Regions from separate parts of the Pseudoalteromonas phenolica genome, predicted to be linked through region 2. Evidence: predicted binding sites of a transcription regulator. Region 2 holds the regulator's gene; each other region holds the start of a gene.
The links. Region 2 encodes LexA, which represses DNA repair genes until DNA is damaged. Its sites were predicted from a motif close to TACTGTATNNNNATACAGTA; they were not measured.
Positions count from the first base shown of each region.

Region 1 (7,157 bases), 720 kb from region 2:
AATCACTATCCAGTTCGCTTTGTCAGTTAAGCCAAACATTTCTGTTGGTAATGACACCGGCATTTCTGCACCCATAAAAATCGTTGCATAAAGTACTGCAACACCAATCACGCACAATGGAATAAGCGGGATCTGACGCTTTAATAACTGGCCGATAATGAGTGCGACTACAATGGCCGCCCAAGCAGGCACGACTGCACTCGGGTTTGCAACTAATGAGTTGGCAATAACCACACCAAATACCGCGTTTACCATAAGCAGTAATAAGAACACTACTATCATGAACAATACGCGTGTACGTTTACCTATCACGCTTTCAGATAGTGCGCCCATTGACTTACCTTTATGGCGCGTACTGGCCCAAAGTGCACCCATATCATGCACACCTGCAAAGAAAATCGTACCAAATACGACCCAAAGTACGGCTGGTACCCACCCCCAGTATACTGCAATCGCAGGCCCAACAATCGGGGCGGCCCCTGCCACAGAGGTAAAGTGATGCCCCCAAAGTACCAGTTTATTGGTTGGCACATAATCAACCCCATCGTTAAGCTCGTGGGCTGGGGTAACAAAGTTATCGTCCATTTTAAAAATCTTAGTGGCGATGAACTTAGAGTAGACAAACCAGCCAAATAGCATGCCGGCAATACCAAATAATACAATCAGAATAGACTGCATCAGATACTCCTTTTCTCAGTTTTAGTTATACGCTCACTTCACCTTAACACGAAATTTACAATTTCAAATTAAGATTTTAGTCACCCCATAAGTTATAGGGTTATTGTATTTCAAACATTGAATTAATCATTCAAGGGAGTAACAACTTTTACGTCAGAGTGAAGTTGTTCATTAGCGCTTAAAAAACCTTATTCATTGAAGATAGATACAAATTAAAATGTTACGATATAACAAAACTATCAAACCAAAGTATACAGAGAGCTACTCGCTTTCTTATCAACGATTACTACCAAGAAAAGTGAAATATTATGGCGATTACTATCATCACAAATGCTGTGATTATTAATGAAGGAAAAACATTCAACGGCAGCGTAGCTATTGAGCAAGACCGTTTTATTTACATTGGTGAGACCATGCCTGAATACACCGATGCACTCATTATTGATGCGAAGGGTAAGTACTTAATACCCGGTGTGATTGACGGTCAAGTTCACTTTAGAGATCCAGGTGTAACACACAAAGCCGATATGGAAAGCGAGTCAAAAGCCGCTGTAGCAGGTGGTGTTACTTCCTATATTGATATGCCAAACTCTCGTCCAAACGTATTAAACCATGAAGTTTGGCAAGCTAAAAACGCACTGGCTGCAACCAAATCTCTGGCGAATTATGACTTTTATATGGGCCTGAATAACGATAATGTTGACGCGCTACTAGACACTGATACTACTGGCTACTCTTGTTTATCTGATGACGGCTTATACTTCGCAGGCCCAGGAAACCTGCTTGCTGACAGTGAAGAAACCTTAGATAAGATTTTTTCAAAGAGTAAGAACATCATTGCTATCCATGCTGAAATCGAAGGCATCATTCACGAGAACGAGCAAAAGTTTAAAGCTGAATATGGCGAAGATGTGCCTGTTAAATTTCACCCTATTATTCGCTCAGAAGAAGCCTGTGTTAAAGCAACCGAACGTGCAATTCGCTTAGCCACGAAGCACAATGCACGTTTACACGTTTTACACCTGACCACAGCGAAAGAAGCGGCGATGTTCCACAATGATATTCCACTTGAAGAAAAGCGCATCACAACTGAAGCCAGTGTGCATCATTTGTGGTTTAGCGACAGCGACTACGAAGAAAAAGGAACCTTAATTAAGTGGAACCCAGCCATCAAAACCGAGCAAGACCGTTTAGGGCTTATTGCTGCGATTAACGATGACCGCATCGATATCATTACCACTGATCATGCACCACATACTTTAGAAGAAAAACAAAATACGTACTTCAAAGCAATGTCGGGCGGCCCATTTGTGCAGCACTCATTGGTTGCCATGATTGAGCTTCATCTACAAGGTTATCTTACTCTTGAAAAGATAGTTGAAAAGATGTGTCATAACCCTGCACTGCTTTATGGTTTTAAAGATCGAGGCTATATTCGTCCAGGCTATAAAGCCGATTTTACACTTGTAGATATGGACTCGCCTTGGACTGTGTCTAAAGACAATATCTTATATAAATGTGGTTGGAGTCCAGTTGAAGGCCAAACTTTTAAAGCGCAAGTGAAACAAACTTATGTGAACGGCCATAAGGTATTTGATAACGGCGAATTTGATACCAGTAAAAAAGGGGAACAACTAGAGCTCCTGCCATGGGAAGAGCGCATTTACGTAAAAAATGCTTAAGGTATTCGTTTTTTAAAAACCTAACTATTGCCGCCAAAGCTGATATTATCCTTGGCGGCAATTTTTTTGCTTCACGCCACTCACCTGTTTAAACTAACCAAAGCCAAATCACATTTAAACTAATATGAAATTTTACCTGGATGTTCACTTATTCGGCGCACTGGCCCTAACAAAAAATAAAGGAGAGCCCAATAAAACAGAGTACAGAAAATGCTTTAACAGCGGCTATTCTCTCACCCTAGAAGACAATAATTTTACCCGCCTATTTTTAAATTTTGCTGATGACTTTCATGCTTTTAATACCAACCCTCTTAATTAAGCGGTCTATTTTTAGGCAAGGAAAACTGGTCGATAGCAAGGCTAAAATTTTGCTATTTAGTTGTTCTAAATAAGAAATTTTTAACGAAGCTAGCGTCAGTTTTAGTCCCTAAAATTGATTGAGTATTATTGATGATTGGTATAACTCATACACTAGTGGCATTTTTTTCCGCGAACACACTTTTTATTTTGATGAAGACACAAGAGTGGAAGACATAGAAGCAATTTTAGGAAAAGCAGTAGATGGCTTTAAAGATGCCATAGAGATCAGCCGCACATTTATTGTTAGCGGTCTAGAAATAGAGTTTAGCTGGTACCATGACAACGAGGGTACAGCTTTAACCTACATGATAATTCAACACGACAACGGTTTTTATCATAGTAGCTGCAGCTAACTAGAAAATAAGTGCATTTGGTTATGGCTTGTTTCTTTAGCCGATAACCCCACCTGAATGCCAATCAATCGAACGGCTTTGTGACCTTGATTCCGTTCAAGTAAATCCGTTAATAATTGGCAAAATAAAGCACTGTCTAACTTATCAAACTGGCATTCTTTACTAACAAGTTGAAAGTCGAAATATTTCACTTTAACTCCCAATTTTATGATGTGTTGCTCGTCTAGATATTTACTGGCTCGAATTTTTAGCTCGGGTAATAATTGTTTGATAATACGCATTTTCAATACATCAATATCAGCAGTATCTTTTTCAAAAGTGGTTTCAACCCCCACTGACTTACGCACCCTGTCAGTTTCAACGCGGCGCTCATCAATACCATGACAACGACGCCATAACATGTCGCCTAGTTTGCCGAACTTTTGTTTTAATAATGTTTCATCGGCATTTTTGATATCGCGACCAAACTCAAAGCCATGGGCAAGCAATTTTTGCATTGTCACTTTACCTACGCCGGGGATTTTTTTAAGTGGTAGATCTTCAATAAATGCATCCACTTTATCTGGGGTGATCACAAATTGGCCGTTTGGTTTATTTTCATCGCTGGCAATTTTCGCCAAAAACTTAATCGGCGCCACCCCAGCTGAGGCAGTTAAACCCGTTTCTTTGAAGATTTCATCACGAATTTGTTGAGCAATTAAAGTTGCGCTGCCTTTGCATTGGGTGCAGTCCGTCACATCAAGGTAAGCTTCATCTAAGGACAAGGGTTCAATTAAATCAGTATAACGGGCAAAAATGGCTCTGATCTGCTGCGAAATTTCTTTATAAAGCGACATTCTCCCCGGCACGATGCGTAAATGCGGGCACAGCTTTTTTGCCTGATAATTAGACATAGCAGCGCGTACTCCATATTCACGAGCAATATAGTTTGATGTCGCCAAAACCCCACGGTTGCTATTGCCGCCAATCGCCATTGGCACTTTAGCCAACTCAGGATTGTCCCTCATCTCGACTGCGGCATAAAAGCAGTCCATGTCTATGTGGATAAATTTACGCATATATGAAGCACTGTATATAAACACAGTTATTATGGCGCAATTTCTGCTTTTATTGCAACTGTTACTGCGCTTTAAGATCAACTACACTAACTACTTAATAAAAAATCGAATCTCAGCTTTTTATTTTACACTGAGCTGATAACTCAAGGAGCGCACATGCAATTTAGTCGTTTAGGCAGTAGTCAAATTGATGTATCACGTATTTGTCTCGGTAGCATGACATGGGGATTGCAAAACAATCAGCATGATGCCGATGAACAAATCAATTATGCCCTCAGTCAAGGCGTCAACTTTATTGATACTGCTGAAATGTATGCAGTTCCACCTTCACCAGAAACCTATGGTAAAACTGAGACCATAATTGGTAATTGGCTTGCACGCCATAAAGAGAAGCGTGAGAAAGTGGTGATTGCTACCAAAATTGCAGGCCCGGGCTTGAGCTGGGTAAGAAATGGCGGACCTATAACGCCCGACGCCATTTACAAGGCCATTGATGATTCTTTGGAAAGGTTAAATACCGATTATATCGACCTATACCAATTGCATTGGCCAAATCGTCAATCTCCGCATTTTGCACAGCACAAACCTAATGGCCACAACTTTGTAGATGTCGATACGCAAGCTGAAATCGCCAGTATGGAAGCCATTATTGAAGCATTAACAAAGAGTATTAAAGCGGGCAAAATCCGTCATTGGGGTTTATCAGACGACACAACATGGGGCATAAACACCTATTTGCGCCTTGCTGAGCAGCATAACTTAGTAAAACCTGTATCAATTCAAAATGAATTCAGCTTATTGCATGCCAAAGACTGGCCATACTTAATTGAAAACTGCTGGCATGAAGACATAGCTTATTTACCTTGGTCACCGCTAGCTGCAGGTATGCTGACAGGAAAATATTTAAACGGTGCTCGTCCTGAGGGCAGCCGCTGGACACTTGTTCAGCGCCAAGGCTTATTTAGAGACACTGAACAAGCAGGCCTTGCCACAGCCGAATACGTTACTTTAGCGAAAAAGCTGAATATTACGCCTGCACAATTAGCCCTTGCATGGTGCGACCAAGTAAAAGGCGTGACATCAACCATTATTGGCGCAACCAATATGAGTCAATTAAAAGAGAACATCGCCGCATTTAATATGCCTCTTTCTGAGGAAGCATTAAATGATGTGGCTGACATATTCAGTCGCTACCCCGCACCTTTTTAACCCAAATGTAGATTATTTAAAGGGCTCTTGCTGAGCCCTTTTGTAATTCCAAATATTATCTCAAAAGCTGTAATCACACATTCTAATCGTTATACTGGCAACCGAAATTTTAGAGGTCAGTTTTTCGATGCAGTTACTCAACACACCACCTAGCAAACCTGAAGGTTCAATCTTCACTCGTCATACCGCACGCGCCATTGTTTTAAAAGGCAGCGACACCCTATTACTCTTCACTGAGCGTTATGACGATTACACACTACCCGGTGGTGGCGTTGATGAAAACGAAGCCATTGAAGAGGCTTTACTCCGCGAACTACAAGAAGAAACCGGCGTTAAAAGCATTACCCAATGCAGTGCATTTGGCCGATTTGAAGAAATTCGTGCTTGGTACAAAGACGATTTCGACTATGTGCATATCGTGTCAGATTGTTATGTGTGTGAGATCTGCGGAGAGTTTGATAAACCACAAATGGAACACTACGAAGTGGCGAACGGCATGCGCCCTGTTTGGGTAAATATTGATGAGGCCATTGCACACAACAAACAAACTTTGGCACAAAGCGAGAAGAAAGGCCTATCTATTCAGAGAGAGATATTTTTGTTAGAAAAAATTAGGTTTGAGCTGCTCGATAAGGACTGCTAAATGCAGTTTAGCTATACTGATTTATAAATAAAATAATTATTTTTCATATAGGTGTACCCACTAATGGCTACACCTAATTTGGTATTATTTAAAAGCTTTCATCGTCCCAGATTTCGCAGTGGGGTTTACCTCTAAATGTCCAACAAACACCATTAGAGTTACACACTAAAGAATCCTGAACGCCACCAGCAACTTGAGGTGTCATTTTTGCTGGCAAACTACTGCTTTTTGACAACTGCTTAATCGACTTTTTATTCAATGATAATTTCATTTTTAATTTTCCTTATATTTATCAGCTGGCTATTAATTAACCAACCAATTTAATGTGCAAAAAAACAGCATTATTGTCAACTTTCACACTCACTCTTTCGCCATATCAAGCACAAATAACTTTTGTTTAACCTCAAACTAACAAAAAATCATTTTTTTAAAATGACATTTGAAGATGAATTGTCAATTAAAAACCTCAACAAATTAAAGGCTTATACATTCAACATAAATGTTTATTAACCTATTTTTAGGAAAAATTGCGATAAATCTTTTCTGGGCAGTCTTTTGATACAAAGCAGTTAGAAAGATTCTTTTGTTGGAGAAAATTAAGGGGGATTTAATTATTTCAAAAGTGGTTAATCATGTTGCTCTTATTAAGCCGAGAACAAACAGCCTCGGCTATTATGGTAACTTGTTATGATTTACACATTACTGCGCCACCATTACTAAACAGCCAGTCACACACAGCTCCATTTGTATAATCAACACTGCCAACCGATGTACCGCCAGCAACTTGGTTTGTTTGTGCAATAGGTAAAGATTGTGAATTTGGAGAAAGCGTTTTAATTTTCTTCTTCTGTAGTTTTAATTTCATGTTTATTTTTCCTTAAAAGTTATGATTAGTACGTGCGCAACTAAACTGAGCACAATTAGACATTAACAATTTAGAGTAAAAAATCAACAAAGAAAAAAGTAATTAACATCTTCAATGAATTAAAAACTAAACAACCATTTTGATTTTTAGGATTGGTTGATAAAAGTATTGTTTTATCAACCTATTCTCTACCTACTTTATAAGTTAGTCACAGGTTGACGTGCACCAAGGCCGGGGCCATACACCAATGCGTTTAGCAGTAAGCGATTTGTCGCTAATGTCGATCCTCTAAATACTGGCTGCCCTGCA
Region 1 is NZ_CP013187.1:2,749,010-2,756,166, forward strand. It holds gene PP2015_RS12155 (carbon starvation CstA family protein) at 1-678, opposite strand, end outside; gene PP2015_RS12160 (dihydroorotase) at 987-2,360, shown strand; gene PP2015_RS12170 (hypothetical protein) at 2,885-3,073, shown strand; gene dinB (DNA polymerase IV) at 3,070-4,131, opposite strand; gene PP2015_RS12180 (aldo/keto reductase) at 4,288-5,340, shown strand; gene PP2015_RS12185 (NUDIX hydrolase) at 5,468-5,983, shown strand; gene PP2015_RS12190 (hypothetical protein) at 6,072-6,254, opposite strand; gene PP2015_RS12195 (hypothetical protein) at 6,669-6,848, opposite strand; gene PP2015_RS12200 (M14 family metallopeptidase) at 7,046-7,157, opposite strand, start outside.
Region 1: a site for LexA is predicted at 4,140-4,159, ahead of dinB (DNA polymerase IV). Genes of this name have one in related genera too.

Region 2 (7,157 bases):
CGCGGTGGTAATACAGTACATGTGGCCAGTCCATTTAGGTAACCAATAATAAACTGCAGCCATAATGGAAAATACAGCCCCTGTTACCAGTACATAATGGAAATGCGCCACAACAAAATAAGTATCATGGTATTGGAAATCAGCAGGGGTTATAGCTAGCATCAACCCTGAGAAGCCACCTAAAGTAAAGAGTACAATGAATGCAATCGAGAACATCATAGGAATTTCGAAACTAATCGAGCCACGCCACATAGTCGCCACCCAATTAAAGACCTTGACTCCCGTAGGTACAGATATCAGCATGGTCGCATACATAAAGAAGAGCTCTCCAGCCAATGGCATACCTGTAGTAAACATATGGTGTGCCCATACAATAAAAGATAAAAATGCAATAGAAGAGGTTGCGTATACCATAGAAGAGTAACCAAATAGCTTTTTCCGTGAAAAAGTCGGCACTATGGTCGAGATAATGCCAAATGCTGGCAGTATCATGATGTAAACTTCAGGATGACCAAAGAACCAGAAAATATGCTGGAACATAACCGGATCCCCGCCCCCCGCGGCATCAAAGAAACTAGTTCCAAAATACTTATCGGTAAGAACCATAGTGACAGCGCCAGCCAATACAGGCATTACAGCAATCAATAAAAAAGCCGTTATTAGCCAAGTCCATACAAAGAGGGGTAACTTCATCCATGTCATACCTGGGGCGCGTAAATTGACTATAGTCACAATGACATTAATTGCGCCCATAATGGAACTAATACCCATGATATGAACGGCAAACACAAACAGTGCCGTATTATCGTTACTATATGTTGTGGATAACGGCGCATAGAAAGTCCAGCCAAACGCAGGGCCTCCACCTTCCATAAATAGTGAGGCAAGCAAGATTGCAAATGCAAAAGGTAAGATCCAAAAACTCCAGTTATTCATTCTTGGCAGTGCCATATCTGGTGCGCCTATCATCATAGGGATCATCCAATTAGCTAAGCCTGTAAAGGCTGGCATAACAGCACCAAACACCATGATCAAACCATGTACTGTCGTCATTTGATTAAAAAAGTGCGGATCAACTAGCTGTAAACCAGGCTGAAAGAGTTCAGCCCGTATCACCATGGCCATGGCCCCACCAATCAAAAACATCACTAAAGAAAAGATTAAATACAGAGAGCCGATTTCTTTATGGTTAGTCGTAAAGAGCCAGCGCTTTATGCCTGTAAGATGCTCTTCATGAGCATGTTCTGAACTTTGAACCTGAGTACTCATGATTACTCTCCTGACGTTTTATCGATAAATGCTTGAACTTGACTAGGCTGAATAACTTCACCTGTATCATTACCCCAGCTATTACGTTTATATGTAATAACAGCCGCAATCTGTTTTACTGAAAGTTGCTTTGCAAACGCCTGCATTGCAGTGCCCGGACGACCATTTAAAAGCACATCTATGTGCTCATCTAAGTCCCCTTTAACAACGGCATTATCTTTAAGGCCAGGAAAAACACCGGGAAGCCCCAACCCTGTAGGTTGATGACATGCAGCACAATAACCCATGTACACAGCTTGACCTTCCGTCATCAGTTCTTCTTTACTTAGAGTTTGTGACAGCAGTGCTTCTGCTTCTTTGGCAGCTTCGGTCTTAGCTAACTGTTGTTCAGTTAACCATTGTTCGAATTTATCAGGTGAGACAGCTTCTACTACAACAGGCATAAAGCCATGGTCTTTACCACACAACTCAGCGCATTGACCGCGGTAAATACCTTCTTCATTTACTTTTGTCCATGCTTCATTGATAAAGCCTGGGTTAGCATCTTTCTTAACTGCAAAATCTGGTACCCACCATGAATGGATAACGTCATCTGACGTCATGAGAAATCTCACTTTTTTATTTGTAGGTATTACCAGCGGTTTATCTACATCCAATAGGTAGGTCTCAGTTTTTTCTTCCTCATTGTTAACCTGAGATAAAGGAGTAGATAAAACAGAAAAGAAATCGACGTCATGTCCAAGGTATTCATAATGCCATTTCCACTGCGACCCAGTGACCTTGATTGTTATGTCAGCCTTGCTGGTATCTTCCATAGCAATCAAAGTCTTCGTTGCTGGAATTGCCATAATAACAAGAATGAGAAAAGGAATTGCCGTCCAAACAATTTCTACTTTGGTACTTTCATGAAACTGTGCAGCAACAGCTCCCTTAGACTTTCTGTGTTTTATTAGCGCCCAAAACATCACAGAAAATACAATAAGACCAATGACACAACAGATAAGAAAGATGGTCATATGTAGTTCATACACACTATGACTTACATCAGTGACCCCTTTTCTCATGTTGTAGTCACTACTGGCTAGTGTAAGTGGACTTAGCAACAAAAAAGTAAGCAAATAAGCAAATTTACTTATTCTCATACGACGCCCCCATTTATCGACTTCAGCAAAGAAGTCCGCAGTTAGAATTATTGGATGACCGTCATAGGATCCGACTAAAGTCGAAGGCAATACATGACCTATTAACAATTAGTCAATAAATAAACAATTAGCAAGAAAGGTAAATAGAAGAATTTGGTATATAAAAATGGAAAACAAGAAGAGATCTGGTTAGCTGATTGGAGAAAAAGTAAGAAAAGATCAGCTAACCTATTGTAATAACATGATTGATGTTACATCCAATTCGAATTTCTTATGACGCCGACAGCAAGGCCTTCAATGGCAAAAGATTCATGCTCAAGATCAACTTCAATTGGAGGAAACTCTTCATTTTCAGCGTGCAATAGCACTTTACGTCCTTTTTGCTCTAACCTCTTAACGGTTACATCGTTATCGACTCTCGCAACAACAACTTGACCGTTTTGAGCCACTTGAGCTTTATGCACTGCCAAAAGATCGCCATCAAGAATGCCGATATCTTTCATACTCATTCCGTCAACACGTAATAGGTAATCAGCAGCTGGCTTAAATAAACTTGGATCAACCTCGTAATGACTTTCGATATGCTCTTGAGCCAGAATAGGCTCACCAGCAGCAACTTTACCAATCAAAGGGAGGCCAGCATCTTCAGAAGAGCCATCATCAACTAAACGTATACCACGGCTAGCCCCTGGCACCATTTCTATTACCCCTTTCTTAGCTAAGGCTTTCAAATGTTCTTCGGCCGCATTTGCACTTTTAAAACCAAGCGCATCTGCTATTTCAACACGAGTAGGAGGCATACCTGTATCTTTGATGAAGACTTTGATGAGTTCAAATACTTGTTCTTGTCGTTTCGTTAGTGGTCGCATACAACTGGTTTTCCATACAGGTAAAGATACTGTGAGTATATACAGTTATCTAAAAATGGCAAACTAAATCTGGATAGATTTAATGCAATTAAGTGCAAAGTGTTAACGACAATGAGCGAAGCGAATACGTTTGCTTTGCGCAAGAAAGGTGTAAAAGGCTAGCGACAGCGAACGCAGTGAGAGCGCTTCTTTTGAGCAAGGTGCAGTTAGCTATTTTAGCAATTGCAGAGGGACTTAAAGCAAAAAAGCCCGACTCTTTCGAATCGGGCTTTCTTTAAATAGGTGCTTGGCAATGTTCTACTTTCACATGGGAGACCCACACTATCATCGACGCTGTTTCGTTTCACTTCTGAGTTCGGCATGGAATCAGGTGGTTCCAAAACGCTATGGTCACCAAGCAAATTTGGTTAAAATCTGGAAAAAATCTGATAATTCTAAAACTTTCTACTTTAGTTCATATTAGCTTCTGAGCTAAAACCACTTTGGCGTTGTATGGTTAAGCCTCACGGGTAATTAGTACTGGTTAGCTTAATGTATCACTACACTTCCACACCCAGCCTATCAACGTTGTAGTCTCCAACGGCCCTTCAGTTAACTTAAAGTTAAAGTGAGAACTCATCTCGAGGCTCGCTTCCCGCTTAGATGCTTTCAGCGGTTATCGATTCCGAACGTAGCTACCGGGCAATGCAATTGGCATCACAACCCGAACACCAGCGGTTCGTCCACTCCGGTCCTCTCGTACTAGGAGCAGCCCCTCTCAATTCTCAAACGCCCACGGCAGATAGGGACCGAACTGTCTCACGACGTTCTAAACCCAGCTCGCGTACCACTTTAAATGGCGAACAGCCATACCCTTGGGACCGACTTCAGCCCCAGGATGTGATGAGCCGACATCGAGGTGCCAAACACCGCCGTCGATATGAACTCTTGGGCGGTATCAGCCTGTTATCCCCGGAGTACCTTTTATCCGTTGAGCGATGGCCCTTCCATTCAGAACCACCGGATCACTATGACCTACTTTCGTACCTGCTCGACGTGTCTGTCTCGCAGTTAAGCTGGCTTCTACCATTACACTAACCGTACGATGTCCGACCGTACTTAGCCAACCTTCGTGCTCCTCCGTTACTCTTTGGGAGGAGACCGCCCCAGTCAAACTACCCACCAGGCACTGTCCACAACCCCGATTAGGGGCCTATGTTAGAACATCAAACATACAAGGGTGGTATTTCAAGGATGGCTCCACAACATCTAGCGACGCTGCTTCAAAGCCTCCCACCTATCCTACACATGTAGGCTCAATGTTCAGTGCCAAGCTGTAGTAAAGGTTCACGGGGTCTTTCCGTCTAGCCGCGGGTACACAGCATCTTCACTGCGATTTCAATTTCACTGAGTCTCGGGTGGAGACAGCGTGGCCATGGTTACACCATTCGTGCAGGTCGGAACTTACCCGACAAGGAATTTCGCTACCTTAGGACCGTTATAGTTACGGCCGCCGTTTACCGGGGCTTCGATCAAGAGCTTCGCCTAAGCTAACCCCATCAATTAACCTTCCGGCACCGGGCAGGTGTCACACCGTATACGTCATCTTACGATTTTGCACAGTGCTGTGTTTTTAATAAACAGTCCCAGCCACCTGGTCACTGCGGCTCCCGTCCGCTTAGAGAGTAAATCTCATCACAGATAGGAGCGTACCTTCTCCCGAAGTTACGGTACAATTTTGCCTAGTTCCTTCACCCGAGTTCTCTCAAGCGCCTTAGTATTCTCTACCTGACCACCTGTGTCGGTTTGGGGTACGATTCGGTATAATCTGAAGCTTAGAGGCTTTTCCTGGAAGTAGGGCATCAGCAACTTCATTTCCGTAGAAACTCGTCTCGTGTCTCAGCCTTAAGAACCCGGATTTGCCTAAGTTCTCAGCCTACTCACTTTCACATGGACAACCAACGCCATGCTTGCTTAGCCTGCTCCGTCCCCCCATCGCAATTATACCAAGTACGGGAATATTAACCCGTTTCCCATCGACTACGCTCTTCAGCCTCGCCTTAGGGGTCGACTTACCCTACCCTGATTAACATGGGATAGGAACCCTTGGTCTTCCGGCGTGCGGGTTTTTCACCCGCATTATCGTTACTCATGTCAGCATTCGCACTTCTGATATGTCCAGCATGCCTCCCGGCACACCTTCAGCCACTTACAGAACGCTCCCCTACCCCGCATACTAATGTATGCAGCCGTAGCTTCGGTGGTATGTTTAGCCCCGTTACATCTTCCGCGCAGGCCGACTCGACTAGTGAGCTATTACGCTTTCTTTAAAGGATGGCTGCTTCTAAGCCAACCTCCTAGCTGTTTTAGCCTTCCCACATCGTTTCCCACTTAACATACACTTTGGGACCTTAGCTGACGGTCTGGGTTGTTTCCCTCTCCACGATGGACGTTAGCACCCACCGTGTGTCTCCCGGATATTACTTTACGGTATTCGGAGTTTGCAAAGGGTTGGTAAGTCGGGATGACCCCCTAGCCTTAACAGTGCTCTACCCCCGTAAGTATTCGTCCGAGGCTCTACCTAAATAGATTTCGGGGAGAACCAGCTATCTCCCGGTTTGATTAGCCTTTCACTCCAAGCCACAGGTCATCCCCTAACTTTTCAACGTTAGTGGGTTCGGTCCTCCAGTTGATGTTACTCAACCTTCAACCTGCCCATGGCTAGATCACCGGGTTTCGGGTCTATACCTTGCAACTCAACGCCCAGTTAAGACTCGCTTTCGCTACGGCTACCCTAAACGGTTAACCTCGCTACAAAATATAAGTCGCTGACCCATTATACAAAAGGTACGCAGTCACCCTCGAGGGGCTCCTACTGCTTGTACGTACACGGTTTCAGGTTCTATTTCACTCCCCTCACAGGGGTTCTTTTCGCCTTTCCCTCACGGTACTGGTTCACTATCGGTCAGTTGGGAGTATTTAGCCTTAGATGATGGTCCACCTATATTCAGTCAAAGTTTCACGTGCTCCGACCTACTCGATTTCACTTTAGATAAGTTTTTGTGTACGGGACTGTCACCCTGTATCGTCAAACTTTCCAGAATGTTCCACTAACTACACTAAAGCTTAAGGGCTAGTCCGATTTCGCTCGCCGCTACTTTCGGAATCTCGGTTGATTTCTTTTCCTACGGGTACTTAGATGTTTCAGTTCTCCGCGTTCGCCTCGTTAACCTATGTATTCAGTTAACGATACCTGCAAGCAGGTGGGTTTCCCCATTCGGAAATCCTAGTCTCAAGCGCCTCTTACTGGCTTGACTAGGCTTATCGCAAGTTAGTACGTCCTTCATCGCCTCCAACTGCCAAGGCATCCACCGTGTACGCTTAGTCACTTAACCATACAACCCAAAATGGTTTGTATCGTCAAAGACAGTTTTAACTTCGCCAGAAGTTAATATTGAATACTAAAGTAGACGCTAATAAACAATTAAATGTTTATCGGCATTGTTTTACTTTTGAAAACTCTTTTTAGAATTTCTTCTAAAAGAATTAATTATCAGCTTTTCCAAATTTTTAAAGAGCAAGAGAATTACTTCTCAGAGTTAAAGACTCTGAAGTCAAAGCATTTATCTATGAGGAGTAAGTAGTAAAGTGGTGGAGCTAAGCAGGATCGAACTGCTGACCTCCTGCGTGCAAGGCAGGCGCTCTCCCAGCTGAGCTATAGCCCCACATTACTAGGAATACATTGTTTGACCGAGCTTCTTTTTGAGGCAAGGCATAAAGCGAGGAAGTTTAGTTCGACTAAACGACGAGCTTTATAACGCAGCATCGAGAAGAAGTGGTGGGTCTGAGTAGACTTGAACTACCGACCTCACGCTTATCAGGCGTGCGCTCTAACCAG
Region 2 is NZ_CP013187.1:3,471,674-3,478,830, forward strand. It holds gene ctaD (cytochrome c oxidase subunit I) at 1-1,269, opposite strand, end outside; gene coxB (cytochrome c oxidase subunit II) at 1,272-2,411, opposite strand; gene lexA (transcriptional repressor LexA) at 2,663-3,280, opposite strand; rRNA gene rrf (5S ribosomal RNA) at 3,565-3,678, opposite strand; rRNA gene PP2015_RS15635 (23S ribosomal RNA) at 3,773-6,654, opposite strand; tRNA gene PP2015_RS15640 (tRNA-Ala) at 6,909-6,984, opposite strand; tRNA gene PP2015_RS15645 (tRNA-Ile) at 7,096-7,157, opposite strand, start outside.

Region 3 (7,157 bases), 530 kb from region 2:
TTAAAACATTCAATGATGGACTCCAATCAGAAAAACCTTCACAGCTCTCACCTACATTCGATTGGTTATAGGTATAGCGACACTCCTGCACTTTAAATTGATAAGTACTACCATATGCGGCTCTTATAAATTTGTATGTTGAATTGCTCTTCAGCAACTCTGTTGCAATCACCCCATCTTTTTTATAAGAAACTTTAAAGAATATGTCAGATGAATTCGGTAATGGTGAAACAAAATCTTCTTCACAAGGGCCCACAGGAGCTGGGCCCGCAACATTATTACTTTCCCACTGGAAAAGAAGGTAACTGTTTGCATTCGATATTTTTAGATTATAAGGGATGTTTCCACATCCAAGACAAAATGGCGGTTGAAAATTGAAATCAGACTGCGTATTCCAGCCACTTGCTGCAGCTACAATTCCTTCTTGCTCATAAGTTTTGCTGTTCGCTTCACAGAAGGCTGATGTAGACACAGGTTCACTCGGCTGACCTGTTCCTTGGCAAGTGTTGTAATTACATGCCTGAACCCTTACAGCTTGATAACCTTTATAGGCTAAATCTAAAATTGCCTCGTTGCCAGAAACAACTTTTACATCAACCCAGGTCCCATCATTATTTTGACCTTGGATAAGATACTTGCTTGCATGCTGAACATCGTCCCATTTTATGGTAACAATGCCACTTTGCGATGTTTTTTGAACATTGGTTGGCGCTGCAAACAAGCCATTAGGTATTAATGGAATGACAAATGTAACTCCACCATTATTAATCGGGATCCATGTAGTCTTTGCTACAGATCCCCCCACCCAGAATAGGCAGGTGATAGATAAAATGGAAAGTATTTTTCTAAAATAAATACTCAACTTATGATTTCCTTTTAAAGTATTAATGGGCTGAAATCAGCATTCCTTTTTATAAAAGTTAATAGCTAACCCTGCGCATTAATGTAAAAACTTATTTATGAACTAACTCTTAGGCACAAAACATATTTTACTTAATTAAATCTAGTGTCTTAGAGTTATGTATACAGCCGTTTTACAATCATTGCTTTTATAGTTATGTACTCTTACTTTTGAGCCTGTACTAAAAGCAGTTAACGCCATAGAAAACGCTCTATCGTGAACGGATTTAGACTTTGCACTTGCGTGAGGGAATTGAATGGTTTTATTAGCGCAAGGCCCAACACCACCTTGTACTATAATTTCAAAAATATCTTCATTAGCAGAGGTATTTCTCACTTCGATTATTCTTGCGTTCTCAACTATATCGCCAGCCATCGAAAAGAAAGGGGTTAAAATGAGAGGTAAAAGTAAAAACTTCAAAATAAATCCTTTATGAAATTTAATAAGAATGAACAGAAATAGTTTTTGTTATTAGAAATCTACTTCCAGCTTAGTTATCTTCTGTCGCCCATATAAACAGTCATTCGAGCCTGTCGTCACCCAAATTGTGACAGATTTAGATGGTGAAGCAGCAGTTAATAAAGCAGAATAAATTTGATTGTAAGACACTGAACTTTCGTGAATTGCGTAAAAATCTGATGTACCGCAAGTGCTATTTTTCTTTTGAATTGGAGTGCTTGGCTTTACGTAGGTAACTCCTGTAGATGAACTAATTCTTATTGAATCAACTGTAAACTTACTCACAACTACATCGTTTGAAAAAGCAAATGTAGACAAACTTAATAAAAATAATACTATTATTTTTTTCATTTTAATCCTTAAAATAGAGTCAACTTTACGAACGCTTTATTTTAAATCTTATAATTTGTCGTCCGTAAATTAGCAGCATTGGTAATAAAATTAGGTATCTATCACTGCAATTAAAACCTTCTATTACTAAAAGTACACTTAACTATTTTGCTAAGTAACTAGCATACGCAGTATTAACAGTTTGCCCCCAAGGACTGCTACTACATTTATTAGACCAGAAACCTACTTTTCACCTGTTGTGTATGCAGTTAAAGCCATGCTGTACTTCTCTTTAAAGCCAGCGGAGTCTTTATCAAGTGCTAAAACTCATGACGAGTGTGGATAAGAGACTTAATATCTAGGTTTAAATAGAATTGTGACTAGTGCACCTAAAAGCAAAAAAAACTTACTTTTTATTTACTTAAAGAATTTTAAACTACATAACGTCTATGAGGAAGGGCTTTGTTTAACAAATAGAGTGAGTTACAACATAAATTTATTAATAAACTAATAAAGATTAGCCTCAGATAGTTCACCTTTTATATTCATTGCAACCCACTGGCTACATCATCACTTTAAGTTTATAAACTTAATAGTGAAAATGTTGTCTCCCTACTTAATTAGTAATCCATAAATCTCGAATCACTGGAAATGTATGATTTGGTCCCCAGAAGTAATTTGTGCCACATCCGCTAGACCAATATCCAACTTTTTTACCTTGAGCATGAGCAGCCATAACCGTAGCAGCCATTTCTTTGAAATGAGTCAAACTACTCTTAATATGCACTTTCGTCGTCACATTACAATTTCCAGGGTTCTGCGGTATGGGTTCAGATAACCAAACAATCATTCCACCATTACTTCCTAGAAATTGATATTTGTCTATACCAGTACCTGTACCAAGTGGATTTAGGTACCCTTTTGCATGTGCACTTGATGCATACACGAAGACTAGGATTAATGCTAATAGCGTGTTTTTTTTAAGCATATGTATCAGATTTCCTTTTGAGATATTTAACGATTCAATTTAAACTTTACCTAGTTAACTATTAGTTATACAAAGGCTAGTAACTTCCTATACAAACACTTAAAGTAACAACTGGCTAAATTATCTTTGAACTTTAGCTATTGTAACGACCTGAACATTAAAGATAAACACACTAAGTAACCATTTAGTTTATAAACTTAATGCAAAAGTTGAGATTAGAAGAATTAATAGCTCGTATTACTGTACCCCCATCCCATTAAGTCCTACTACCTAATTGAATTTTAACATTCACCTAAGTACTTCCTTAAATGTTTTTGAAAACTTACCTAGTATCAATATCGCTAATGAGATAATGAGATAATGAGATAATGCTAAACTTAGATTTGTCTTTTAGGATTTGGGCATTACAAAATGTTGAAAATTGGTGCTAATGCAATCAAGAAAGTTACAGTACAAAAAACTCTAACTATTGACTCCGTTAAGGATGTCTATGTCGTTGGTGATTTGGATGGAAGTTTATCAGGACTCCAAAAAGCATTAATTAGAAAAGGCTTTGTTGAGCATGTTGACCACCTCATATGCCTAGGCGATATGATTGACCGCGGAAGTGAATCAGTCCAATTGATTCAATATCTTTCAGATATTAATGCAGATTTTGTATTAGGTAATCACGAACACCTTATGCTCGAATCAATTATCTCTCAGGATGAAACAGCTATGCATCTTTGGTCTTCAAATGGTGGAGCATGGCATCATGATGTTGATAAGGCAAAATTAGACTCAGTCTGTAACCTATTTTTAAACAGTTCGCTCTCTATACGACTGGAATACAGAGGTATAGAGATTGGCTTGTCACATACATTACCACCTAGTTGGAACTGGTCATCCCCACCTGAAAAATCAGAGGGTACTGTAGAGTCTTTACTTTGGAGCCGTGAATTATTTAAATCTCAGAAGCAATCTAGCAATATTGGGGTTAATTTTTCGATTCATGGACATAACTCAACGCAAATACCTATTTGGATAGGTAACACATATCATATTGATACCAATTATTATGGTAGACCGACTGTTGTAAACCTCGGAAATTTGATCGATGAAAGAGAAAACTCGAAGGTTTAACCATCTCTCAGCTAGGCCAAACCAGTCAAATATTTATATTTTTCAATTCCTTGCATTAGTTATGAGAAACCTATAATAGGTTTCTCATAATCACTTACAATGTCCAATTTAGTGCTAAATTAATTAAGCCAAATCCACATTAGAGACCTTCTCTCTATAATTGCAAAACCAAATCATTAAAACCTATAAATGATGTAACAATAAAACTTAGAGTATGAAGCAACCAAAGTTGCATTTGCACAGTTATCGTAGCGCGGATTTATTCACGAAGTAACTAAAGGTTTGGGCATGCGGGCGGCATATGCTCTAAAGGCAATCTTTCTAATAGCAGCAAAACCAATTCGCGCTGAAAGTATCGATAACTGTCTTCGATTTCGAGATTAGCCATTTTGTGAAGGTATGTATCATCACCAGTATATTCCCTAATCCGTTCAATGTGCATTTGTTCAAACACATAGTTTCATCTGCCCATTTCAGCATCTCTTCAGTACAAAGAGTTGAGCCAGATTTTTCTACATATTTTTTGCTGTGTCCTGCTGAGCGATAAACATTTGATTTATCTGCGACACTAAACAACTCTTCAGCGGTTTTGCTACGTTGGATATTAGCAGTGCATAAAAAAGGATATTCATACAGTCCCTTTAACTAATGAGGAAGTAAAATTAACAAATACCGTTAATTCTTGCAGCTTGTAACCTCTGTCAGCATAATACCAACAACATAATTCAGTTTCGCAGCATTTAAGTTCACTTAACCTGAAAAATTGAACCTATTTGTAATGCAAGTTATCTGATAGCTAACTTAATATAACAATAAGAGAATCTTATGAACTGGTTGAACACCCTTCCTACTTCCAGAAAAGCGTGGGGCCTGTTGGCACTGACAGCATTTTTACTTGAAGTCACGGCTTTATATTTTCAATACGCAATGGGCTTAGAGCCTTGTATCATGTGTATTTATCAAAGAACGGCTGTGTTAGGCGTGCTTGCCGCAGGTCTTATTGGTTTTATTTCCCCAAGTAACGGGATTTTCCGTGGTATTGGTGCTGCAACATGGGGGGTGAGCAGTATTTGGGGTTACATGCTGGCAAAAGAGCATTTAAATATGCAAACCACAACTGATCCATTTGCGTTTACATGCGATATTGTTCCTAACTTCCCTGAGTTTATGCCACTACATGAGTGGATCCCGGCATTCTTTGCCGCAACTGGTGATTGTGGCAGCATAGATTGGGAATTTATTGGCTTGAGTATGCCTGGCTGGATGGAAGTCATTTTCGCGCTTTATGCGATAAGTTTTTTAATTGTTGTACCTTTTATTCTTTGGTCTTTAGTAAAAAAGTAAACTTAAATGCATTTTAATCTTCGCAACATTGAGTTGTTAAAACCGTACAAGCTTCGTGATAAACAACAAATCATCGCTATTGCTTTGAGTCACTTAGAAGCACCTGAAAAAGTCCTATTAGGTTGCTGTAAGCTCGCAATCCTGATGCCATTTTTTATTTCTCTAGCTTACTTTGAAGGATGGTATTTACTGCCACCGTTATTGTTGGCAGGTATCCTGTATCCCCTTCTTACTACGCCGCTGGAAATTGCATTTACCAAAAACAAACTGAATGATGCAGTTGCAGAGTTCGAGAAGCAGAACCAAAACTAAGAAAGGGCGAAATCGCCCTTTTTTATTTTTCTCATCTAAGAATTTAAAGTTTAAAACTTCACCTTCCCTTCTAACTTCGCGACAATGCTTCTACCAACCCCTTTAACAGCCATTAAGGAGTCAAGGTTGTCAAAAGGCCCATTTTGCTCTCGGAAACTAACAATGGCCCTCGCCTTGCCTTTTCCGATACCTGGGAGTTTTACAAGCTCTTCAAGAGAAGCTTCATTGATATTAATTGCTGACTGAGTTTGAGGTTGAGTTTCTGGTGAAGTTTGCTGCTGTGGAAATTCAGCTAGTACAGTTGGCGCAGTAAAAAGACTAGTAGCTAAAAGTAGTGCTTTGATCATATTTCCCTCCTGGAAAATCCTTGAAATGTAATTAATCACGGGTAAAACTCCTTACCCAGATCACTCATACGAGCAATATTAAATAAAGATGACAATAGTGTGAATGTCAAACTTAATACTTACACATATAACTAAAGTATGAATATTGATCGAATAACTTGCAAAATAAGCCTCAAAAGATTACTGTATAAAAAAACAGTGCAATTGGGAGTGTATCATGGCTGTTGTTGTTAAGTATGTGGTAGAAAGAAATGGAGTCGAGCGCATGACCTTTACCAGCAAAAAAGAGGCTGATGCTTACGACAAAATGCTTGATGTTGCTGAGTCTCTAGAAGAGATGTTGGGTAAAGTAGATGTGCCGCTTAGTGAGCAACAAGTCGAGTCATTGGCATTAGAAATGGCGAAACAAAAGGATGACTTTATTAACGTGCTAAAAGGCTCAAAGCCAAGTGCGCCAAAGAAATCAAAGAAAGAAGCCGATACTGATGAAGGTGACAACGACGATGAAAAAATCACACCTATTAAACAGGCTTAATTGCGCTCATTATGAATAAAAAAAGCCGCTCCAAGAGCGGCTTTTCTGTTATTTAAGAGACATATATTTTTTAGCGGCCTTATTTGCGGCTTCCCATGCTTCACTATTTTTTAATTCTTGCAGTAAGTAATATGCGTCTTGTTCACTAATATCGACCCTTTGCTTAGCGATATCATATGGGTATAAACCTTTTTCAAACTGTTTATAATCAACACCATCCTCAAGTAGTAACCAAATAATGGCTGAACCTGAATCATAAAACATTTCGAATGCGAAATAGTCTATTACCGCTTGTTTATTTTTAAGCTTAATAAAGCCATGTTGCTCTTCATTTAGCTTCGTAGGCTCAAAAACATTAAATCTTTTTTCTTTGTGGAGAGGTAATACATCTCGTGACATGAGTGTATCAACCATCATAGCGCTGCCTTCATATAACTCTTGCCCTAAAGCATGCTTATAAATATAACCGCTTTTAAAGTCATCCACCTTACTTGTGTCAATCCGAAGCATTTCATCAACCAATACAACATACTCTTTAAGCTGTTGCTTCACTTGCTCTTTATCTAAGTTGACTATTGGCAGCGATTTGAACCGCTCAAGTACCATAAGCTTAAGCGTTAACATTTCCTCATTGATAGGATACTCATTGAATTTATCAAAGGCTAACTGTTGATAATACTCAGGCCTTTGAAAGTGTTTTTCTTGGTATAAATGGAACGCTTCGTGATAAGCAAGCGTAACAGAAGGTGTTGAGAGTATATGGTCGATATCTACTTGATGCGATGTATAAGATTGCAAATAATAATTGTCTCCATACAA
Region 3 is NZ_CP013187.1:2,944,967-2,952,123, forward strand. It holds gene PP2015_RS13000 (SpvB/TcaC N-terminal domain-containing protein) at 1-862, opposite strand, end outside; gene PP2015_RS13005 (DUF5992 family protein) at 1,004-1,321, opposite strand; gene PP2015_RS13010 (hypothetical protein) at 1,373-1,711, opposite strand; gene PP2015_RS13015 (hypothetical protein) at 2,307-2,678, opposite strand; gene PP2015_RS13020 (metallophosphoesterase) at 3,090-3,800, shown strand; gene dsbB (disulfide bond formation protein DsbB) at 4,626-5,144, shown strand; gene PP2015_RS13030 (DUF6170 family protein) at 5,151-5,456, shown strand; gene PP2015_RS13035 (ComEA family DNA-binding protein) at 5,507-5,803, opposite strand; gene PP2015_RS13040 (YebG family protein) at 6,021-6,338, shown strand; gene PP2015_RS13045 (hypothetical protein) at 6,387-7,157, opposite strand, start outside.
Region 3: a site for LexA is predicted at 5,985-6,004, ahead of PP2015_RS13040 (YebG family protein). Genes of this name have one in related genera too.